2 regions of the Bombilactobacillus sp. ESL1187 genome follow, and region 1 is predicted to be linked to the other one. Evidence: riboswitches for the same ligand, from Rfam matches in the RefSeq annotation. Region 1 holds a riboswitch; the other holds the start of a gene.

Region 1 (4,502 bases):
AAAGTTCTTTTCGGATCCGTACCTTGAACATGAACCAAAATGGCCGTTGGTAATTGACTAATCGTTTGTACTGTTAGATATTGCTGTGGTAATTGCGCAATAATTTGTCTTAAGTAGGCAGACGTTTGCGTTTCTTTTAAAGCTAGTTCGGGGATTTGGTGCAAGTGGCGCCGAATTTGAATTAAATCTTCATTTAATAGCATTAATTTCACAACTTTCGTAAGTCAGATTCTAAACCGGTTTTTTGCTGTGTTTGAGTATCAACTTGTTTAATCACTTTCGCCGGTACTCCCGCTACCACACTATTGGCAGCCACATCCTGGGTCACTATTGCTCCGGCTGCTACAACTGCATGCGATCCAATTTTCACCCCCTCTAAAACTACAGCATTAGCACCAATTAAAACATCATCACCGATAACAACGGGCTGGGCAGAAGCCGGTTCAATCACACCAGCAATCACAGCGTTGGCTCCGACATGAACCCGTTGACCGATCTGAGCGCGCCCACCGATGACTGTGCCCATATCAATCATGGTTTCGGCACCAATTTGAGCACCAATATTGATCACGGCACCCATCATCACCACGGCCTGATCACCAATTTGTACGTGATCACGAATCAAAGCTCCAGGTTCAATCCGCGCATTAACATTCTGAATATCTAACAAAGGCACCGCTGAGTTACGCGCTGTTACTGTTAAATGTTGAGCTGTAATGACGCTTTGGTTAACTTGTAAAAATTCTTGCACCTGAGCATAATCGCCATAAATAACTCCGACTTGCTCGCCAACAAAACTTTCAACCCCAGCTATCGCTTGTAACTTAGATAAATCGCCCTTAATTACTACTTGCACCGGCGTTTTCTTGGGTGCTTGACTAATAAAATTAATAATTTCTTGTGTATTCATCACAAATCACTCTTCTCCAGTTACTTGATAATCTTGATCTAAACGAAGTAAATCCATCGGTGTTTCTCGTTTGACAACTACTTGGCTATGCCCACGTTCGGCAAAAACCACTGCCGGACGTGCTACGCGGTTATAGTTGGAAGCCATTGAATAACCATAAGCACCCGTATCTAAGATTGCTACAATATCGCCCGGCTGCGTTGGCGGTAAAGGTTGATTCTTAACTAAGATATCACCAGATTCACAATAACGTCCTGCAATAGTTACCGTTTGCGTCGTTTTAGCTTGTGGTGCTTTAGCTAACACAGCAGTATAATCCGCTTGGTATAAAGCGGGGCGAATATTATCACCCATGCCCCCATCTACCGTGACAAAATTACAAATCCCAGCCACTTTTTTATGGGTTCCAATTGAATAAAGACTGACTCCGGCGGCCCCGACTAAAGAACGTCCCGGTTCAATCCAAATTTCTGGTAAAGGTTGTGAAGCTAATGGCCAAGCTTGTTGTAATGTTTGAACAATGGCTTGAACAAATTGCTTAGGCGCCAAATCCTCGTCACTTGCAACATACTGAATACCAAAGCCGCCGCCAAGATTTAAGACTTGTGGTACAAATTGAAATTTTTGGTACCAACTGGCGACTAACTGACATAACTTTTTAACTAACAATTCAAAACCTTCAACAGCCATGATTTGGGAACCGATATGGGCATGTAAACCAATAACTTGTAATTGTGGTTCTGCCAAAGCCTGTTGTAAGGCAGCTTGTGCTTGCTGTGATTGCACATCAAAGCCAAACTTGCTGTCAATTTGCCCAGTTTGATCATATTCATGGGTATGTGCTGAAATGCCGGGCGTAATGCGTAGCATAATCGCCACTTTTCGCTGAGGATAACTTTCGTGTAGCAATTGTGTCAACATGTTTAATTCATCAAAATTGTCAACAATGATGACTCCAATCTGATTTTGCACGGCGTAATTTAATTCTGCTAATGATTTATTATTACCATGAAAACTAATCTGCGCGGCGGGAAATCCGGCTTGTAATGCCGTCATCATTTCTCCTAAAGAAACTACATCAACATGTACTTGTTCTTGTTGCATCACTTGATAAATAGCTTTCACAGCAAAAGCTTTGCTGGCATAACTAATCGTGGCGTTAACGCCGGCTTGTTGAAAAGCTTGCTTAAATTGATGAACTTGTTGCCGAATTTGGGCGACATCATACACAACCAATGGTGTTTGATATTTATGTGCTAAATCCAGGGCATCGCAGCCCCCGATTGTCAAATGTCCTTGCGCGTTTAATGCCATTGCTGACTGCATGATTGCGACCTCCAGTAAAAATAAAAATTAATAATAAAAAAGGTCCTTTTGCTCGCTTTCGAACAAAAGAACCCATCATTCATTGCTAAAATTATGGCATTAGTTTGTCGTAAGCGCTCCGTAGAGATATTTTTCTACGACAGTCCATAATTTATTCAATTATGTCCCAGAATTTAAGCCCCGGCCTTTGGACTTAATCCTTCGGCAATCGCCCCTTTCACTATATTCTCAGCTGACCAGCTCCTATAGTTACTCTTGTTGATTGCGACCTCTTCGATATGTAAAATATTATAATTAATTAAAATATTTGTCAAGCTATTTTAATTTATTTCGGCAGATAGTTAAAAAATAAGTAGTTGCAGATTAAAAAATAAATGTTAGAATGCAAATTAATCCCCTAATAATTTTAATAATTGGGTAATAATTGATCAAGCAGAGAGGAATTCGTTAGTTATGAAAGTTATTAAATTTGGTGGTAGTTCGCTAGCCACTGGTTCACAATTTCAAAAAATTATTGCCATTATTCGAGCTGATCCTCAGCGCCGCATTATCGTTACTTCCGCTCCCGGTAAAAGATTTTCCCAAGATACCAAAGTAACCGATTTGCTAATCAAATACAGTCAATTAGTTATTAACCATCAGGATTTTACCCCCATTGTGACCGAAATTTGGCAACGTTACGTCGAAATTGCCCAAACTTTTGGTTTATCGAGTCTGCAAATTGCTGACTTAAAGCACCAATTAGACATTTTACCCACTACCACTTTCGCCAATAATGATTATTTAACCGCCGCGTTTAAAGCCCATGGTGAAAAGTTAACCGCCCAATTATTAGCCCTGATCTTGCAACATCAAAATCTTGATGCCCAATACATATCACCGCAAGATCTCGGTTTATTAGTTAGTGATCAACCTCATGATGCTGAAGTTTTACCGCAAACTTATCTTAACCTCAAAAAAATTAAGCTCCAACACCAATATTATATTGTGCCCGGTTTTTATGGCCTCACGGAAAAGCAACAAATTGCGACCTTTTCCCGCGGCGGTTCTGATATTACTGGGGCCATTTTAGCTAAGGGATTTCAAGCTGATCTTTATGAAAATTTCACAGATGTTGACGCTATCTATGCGGCTAATCCCCAAATCGTTGAGCATCCTCAAGCTATCAAAACTATGACTTACCGGGAATTACGTGAATTATCCTATGCTGGTTTTTCTGTTTTTCATGATGAAGCGCTCATTCCGGCCATTCAAGCCCAAATTCCGATTAATGTCAAAAATACTAATCATCCCGATTTACCAGGAACTTTAATTGTACCTGAAAAAGACTTTCACCCTCAACAATTAATGACGGGGGTGGCCACGTCCAACCATTTTGTGGCTCTCTATTTGCACCGTTATTTACTCAACAAAGAAGTGGGCTTCACACTCAAATTACTACAAATTTTTTATAAATATCATATCTCTTACGAACATATGCCTTCTGGAATTGATGATGTTACAATCATCTTTGATCAACGCCAATTTACACCTCAAATCGCCAAACAAATGTGTCAAGAAATTCAAGACACGCTTCATCCCGATCAATTAGAATGGATCGATGATTACGCCATTACAATGATTGTTGGCGAAGGTTTCCGCCAAAAAATTGGGGTCTTAAAAAAGATTATTGATCCGTTAGCACACGCCCATATTGGTTTACACATGATTAATCAGGGGGCTTCCCGTATTTCCATTATGATCGGTACCAAACAATCAGACGCTGATAAGGCCGTGCGGGCCATTTATCGTAGTTTTTTCGAATAGGAGACTTTAATATGGTGCAATTACTCAAAGTTCATGGTTCACTCAATCAATTCTTATTGCTGGACCAAACCCTTTTACAACAACCATTAACTACTCAAGAATTACAATTATTAGTCCAAACTTTAACCCAGATTCCCGCTTTGCAGCCGGTTGACGGTTTGCTTGTCGTGGACCAAGCAACTGAGCCAACAGCCTTAGGTCAAATGCAAATTTTTAATGCGGACGGTTCAACAGCTTTAATGTGCGGCAATGGTTTACGAACAGTGGCCCGCTATTTAGCAGATAAATTTCAGCAAGATGATTTCACTGTGGAAACTTCACAAAAAAGTTTACACGTTAAACGTTATCCCAATTTGGCACCTAACGTACCGGCCTTTGGTGTGGAAATCTCCCCCGTAAGTTTTAAACCACAGACTGTCGGTTTAACTACTCCAACAGAGCCGGTCATCAATCAGGTTAT
Region 2 (4,502 bases), 550 kb from region 1:
CCGCCACTGCATCGGTAGGCGCCACAATAGCTGTTAAAGCTAAAGCCAAACTTAATGGTAAAGCATCCCACAGCCAGTGAATGAAAAAGCCGCCCACAACAATCGTTAAAATGGCTAGTACAATCGCTAATGACAACACATTACGAAAATTACTTTTTAAACTATGAAAGTCTGTATTCTGACCATCATTAAACATGAGTGGTGCAATAATAATCAAAAAGAAAATTCCGGGTTTTAAATTAAAGTGTGTAAATTCCGGTAGCCAAGACAAAGCAAAACCCGTGGCAATTTGATAAAAAGCTAACGGAATTTTTGGATAAAGTGAATAAATGATATTAGCTGCAATAGTTGCACTAATTAACAACAAGCATGTAAAAAATAATGACACAAATTTCCCCCTTATTGTTGAATAGGCAGCTGTGAGTTAATTATTGGTTGACTGAAGAAAATGGGAACAATAATCTTATTAGCAATACATTAATTGTTCTTTATAACCCCGATACTTGCTGGATTAGCGCTCTAAAAACTTATTAGCTTTAAAAATAGCTAAGGAAATAATCGGTACAATGATCACCGCCGCCAATAATTCTGGCACCCCATTACTGCCAACGACTCCCATGATTGCCCAATTTAATCCTTTAACCGGCACTTTATAAGATGCCGCCATCGCTGAAGCATAAAGAATCCGCATTAAACCTAAAACTAATAATGTATTGGTTAATGCTCCAATAGCAGCAGCGACCACCATTGCTGGCGTTTTACTTTTCAGCTTATTAGATAACCAGCGGTAAACCCAACCAGCAAAGTAGCCAACTAAAATCCGTGGCAAGACCGAGATCACCGGATTGGTAAACACAATCGTGTCCAAAATACTAGACGGCGCTGCATAAGCACGTATTAATGAACCTAATCCCCAAATAAAACCAATCAAAGCTCCATCGTTGGGGCCTAACACAATTGCTGCCACAATAACTGTGATATGAATAATTGTAACATTAAGTACCCCTAAAGGAATATAACCTAAAAATGGCGTCATTGATTGAATCAAAATAATGGCAATCAAAATCGCCCGAATGGCAATTTTATAAGCTTTACTTTTACGCAATGTTTTCTCCCTACCCCAATCATCAAAATCAATTCTTGGTTACTAGATTAAAATCAATAATAAGTATACCATTTTTCAAAAAACTAGCTAGACTTGCGAGCAATTAAAGCTTAGCAGCTGCCAAAACTATACCAATTGTTAAATTAGTTGGTTAAAGCTTATTTAAATGAGTTCTTTTTAACCGAACCATTTTGGATTAATTGACTTTTCACCAATTACCACTACTTGCTTTAAGTTGGCTTGACTTTCCAACAATTTGCGCTAAAATTATAAAGCAAACAATCAAAGAAGAGGTTGCTAAATTTAAGAGTAACGTTCAGCCGATTATGAAGAATCTAAGCCTGAACGTGAAAGGACTTTTAGCCGAAATGGTGTTTAACTTCATTTATTCACTGTTGGGTTCAGATTGAATAAGTCTGAGACTGTCGCAATTAATAACAATTGCGGGGCGCTATCTACGATTTTATACTAGTAGCCTCTTTACGATTTTCGTAAAGAGGCTTTAATCGTTTTTAGAGTCCTTCTCACTTAGGAGGATTTTTTTATGGCAGAAAAAGGTTCACAAGATCACGTACAGCGTAATCTTAAAAACCGCCATGTTTCCATGATCGCTTTAGGCGGTTGTATTGGAACTGGTTTATTCATGACCTCAGGTTCGACAATTTCTAAAGCTGGCCCGGGGGGCGGCTTAATCGCCTATCTGGCCATGGGGATCATGGTTTACTTTTTAATGACTAGTTTAGGTGAGTTAGCCACTCATTTGCCCGTTTCGGGTTCTTTTGCTACCTATAATGCTAAATATGTTGACCCCGCACTAGGCTTTGCGATGGGGTGGAATTACTGGTTCAACTGGGCCATTACTGTTGCGATTGATATCTCAACAGCTGCCTTATTGATTCAATACTGGCTGCCCCATACTCCCGGTTGGATCTGGAGTTTACTCATTTTAGTCGTGATCTTTTTAATTAATGCCTTAACCGTTTCTACCTTCGGTGAAACCGAATATTGGCTATCTTTAATTAAAGTGGTGACAGTTATCGTCTTCTTAATCATTGGCTTTGCCATGATTTTAGGAATTATGTATCATCCGGCTGCTGGTTTAAAGAACTTTACTTATAAAAAGGCCCCCTTTGTTGGCGGCTTTCCAGCCATCTTAAATGTCTTCTTAATTGCCGGCTTTTCCTTCCAAGGAACTGAATTAGTTGGTGTAACCGCGGGGGAATCAGAAGATCCAGAACATGCAGTACCGAAGGCCATTAAAGAAGTCTTTTGGCGGATTTTATTATTTTACATTTTATCTATCTTTGTGATTGCTGCTTTAATTCCTTACACCAGCAAGAATTTATTGAGTGCGGCTAATGGTAATATTGCTGTTTCGCCATTTACCCTAGTCTTTAAACGTGCTGGACTAGCTTTTGCCGCCAGCTTAATGAATGCCATTGTTTTAACAGCCGTACTTTCCTCAGCTAATTCTGGTGCTTATGCTTCGACAAGAATGTTATATGCCTTAGCACACGAAAATTACGCTCCTAAAGCGTTTGGTAAAACAACCAAACATGGTATTCCTTTACTGGCTTTAAGCGCTACTATGTTAATTTCTTTATTAACTTTCGCAACCAGCATCTTTGGGCAAAAGATTTATATGTGGTTAGTGGCCGCTTCTGGCTTAACCGGCTTCATCGCTTGGGTTGGCATTGCCTTAAGTCATTATCGTTTCCGGAGAGCCTTTGTGCTACAAGGTCATGATTTAAGTGAACTCAAATACCACGCTAAGTTATTTCCTTTAGGACCAATTATTGCTTTAATTTTGTGTATCCTAGTCATCGGTGGACAAAATATTGATGCCTTTGTACATTGGGATTGGCAGCAAATTGGAATTACTTATATTGGCATTCCATTAGTTCTAATCTTATATTTTGGTTACAAATGGAAACACCACACTAAGATTATCCCGCTAGAGGAGATTGACGTTTCAAGTGAAAAATAATTATTACTAATAATAATTTAATAGACTGGCCATAGCAGCTTACTGATGACATTCTTGACAATTCGATCAGTAACTCGTTGCTAAAGACCAGTCTCTTTTTGTTAACAAATTAATTACTAGATTTTTCCGTTAATGCAACAATGGCCGTAATCTACGGGCACAAAAAACTGCTACGATCGCTTTGAGTGTATCTCCCGGAATAAACGCCAAACTCGAAACTACTGCTTTACTCCAGGCTAAATGACTTTGAATTGCTAACCAGCTAGCGCCAACTAAATTAACGCCAACAACGCCCAGCAACCAGACCACCAAAAATTCCGTCCACCATTTAGCAGAAAAGAACGTGCGCTTTAAAGTACTGCCGACCAGTAATGGCACAAAAAACCAAGCCACTAAGTAACCCCCCGTTGGGCCAATGAAACTAATTATTCCACCACGTCCGCCTGATAAAAAAGGAAAACCTAGCGCCACTAATAATAAGAATAATCCTACGGCCGCTGTGCCTGCTTTAGGGCCTAACAATTCCCCTGCTAGCATCACGCCTAAATTTTGCAATACAATAGTCACCGGGATAAAACCCAACGGAATTCCCGGAAATAATCCCAAAACGATAATAATTGTCGTCATCAGCGCTGTGGAAACTAAAGCTTTTAACGAATACTTCACGATTTCTCTCCTTCAACAATTACAATTTATTTAATTCAATCTGCGTTTAGTTTACCAGCTACCAGATTAAATTAACATCTACCAATCACCTGGCGTCATAAGCATTTGACTTTATCTTAAGTATCCAGTATGTTTTAATCAATTAATAATGGAGGTTATTTATGCAAACTTATGAAGAATCCCAAGCAACTGGTTTAAGCCGTTTTACTTCCTTAGTTTATCTATATACTGGTTTAGGCATTGTTTTTTGGTTAATGGCAGCTTTTGCTCTTGCTAAAAATCAAGCTTTCACCATGCCCATCATCATGTGGGGCGCACAACATTGGTTATTATCAACCATTATCATTGTGGGTTTGTCCATGATTTTATTAACCATGTGTCAACGTTTTGCGCAAAGTTCTTATTTAATGACGTTTGTCTGTTACCTCGCCTTTTTATTTGTTTTTTCATTTTTAGGAGTACCATTATTTTTTAGTTATTCCGCTAAAAGTATTGCCCAAGCTTTAATTTTGACTTCCGTTGTCTTTTTCGTAATGGCCGGTTATGGTTATTTCACCAAAACCGATTTATCGTCTTGGAGTCGGACTTTATTAATTGGCTTAGTTGCTATCTTAGTGGTTTCCTTATTAGATGTCTTTCTTTTTAAGAGTCCAATGATTGCTTTAGTCATTAATATCTTAACGATTGTTATTTTCATGGGCTATATTGCCTTTGATTCCCAAGACCTCAAACGGATTTATGCCA

What was found. Region 1 has a riboswitch for lysine ahead of lysA (diaminopimelate decarboxylase). Riboswitches for the same ligand answer to the same signal wherever they lie in the genome.
Region 2: it holds a riboswitch for lysine, as region 1 does, so the genes downstream of both, AC3B5B_RS03635 (amino acid permease) here and lysA (diaminopimelate decarboxylase) in region 1, are expected to answer to the same signal.

Annotation. Positions count from the first base shown of each region.
Region 1 covers NZ_JBYLTZ010000001.1:177,444-181,945, forward strand. The annotation lists gene AC3B5B_RS00930 (N-acetyldiaminopimelate deacetylase) at 1-203, opposite strand, end outside; gene dapD (2,3,4,5-tetrahydropyridine-2,6-dicarboxylate N-acetyltransferase) at 209-910, opposite strand; gene lysA (diaminopimelate decarboxylase) at 917-2,236, opposite strand; lysine riboswitch at 2,339-2,518, opposite strand; gene AC3B5B_RS00945 (aspartate kinase) at 2,690-4,042, shown strand; gene dapF (diaminopimelate epimerase) at 4,054-4,502, shown strand, end outside.
Region 2 covers NZ_JBYLTZ010000001.1:729,274-733,775, forward strand. The annotation lists gene AC3B5B_RS03625 (cation:proton antiporter) at 1-388, opposite strand, end outside; gene AC3B5B_RS03630 (ECF transporter S component) at 512-1,105, opposite strand; lysine riboswitch at 1,386-1,567, shown strand; gene AC3B5B_RS03635 (amino acid permease) at 1,650-3,092, shown strand; gene AC3B5B_RS03640 (biotin transporter BioY) at 3,222-3,758, opposite strand; gene AC3B5B_RS03645 (Bax inhibitor-1/YccA family protein) at 3,920-4,502, shown strand, end outside.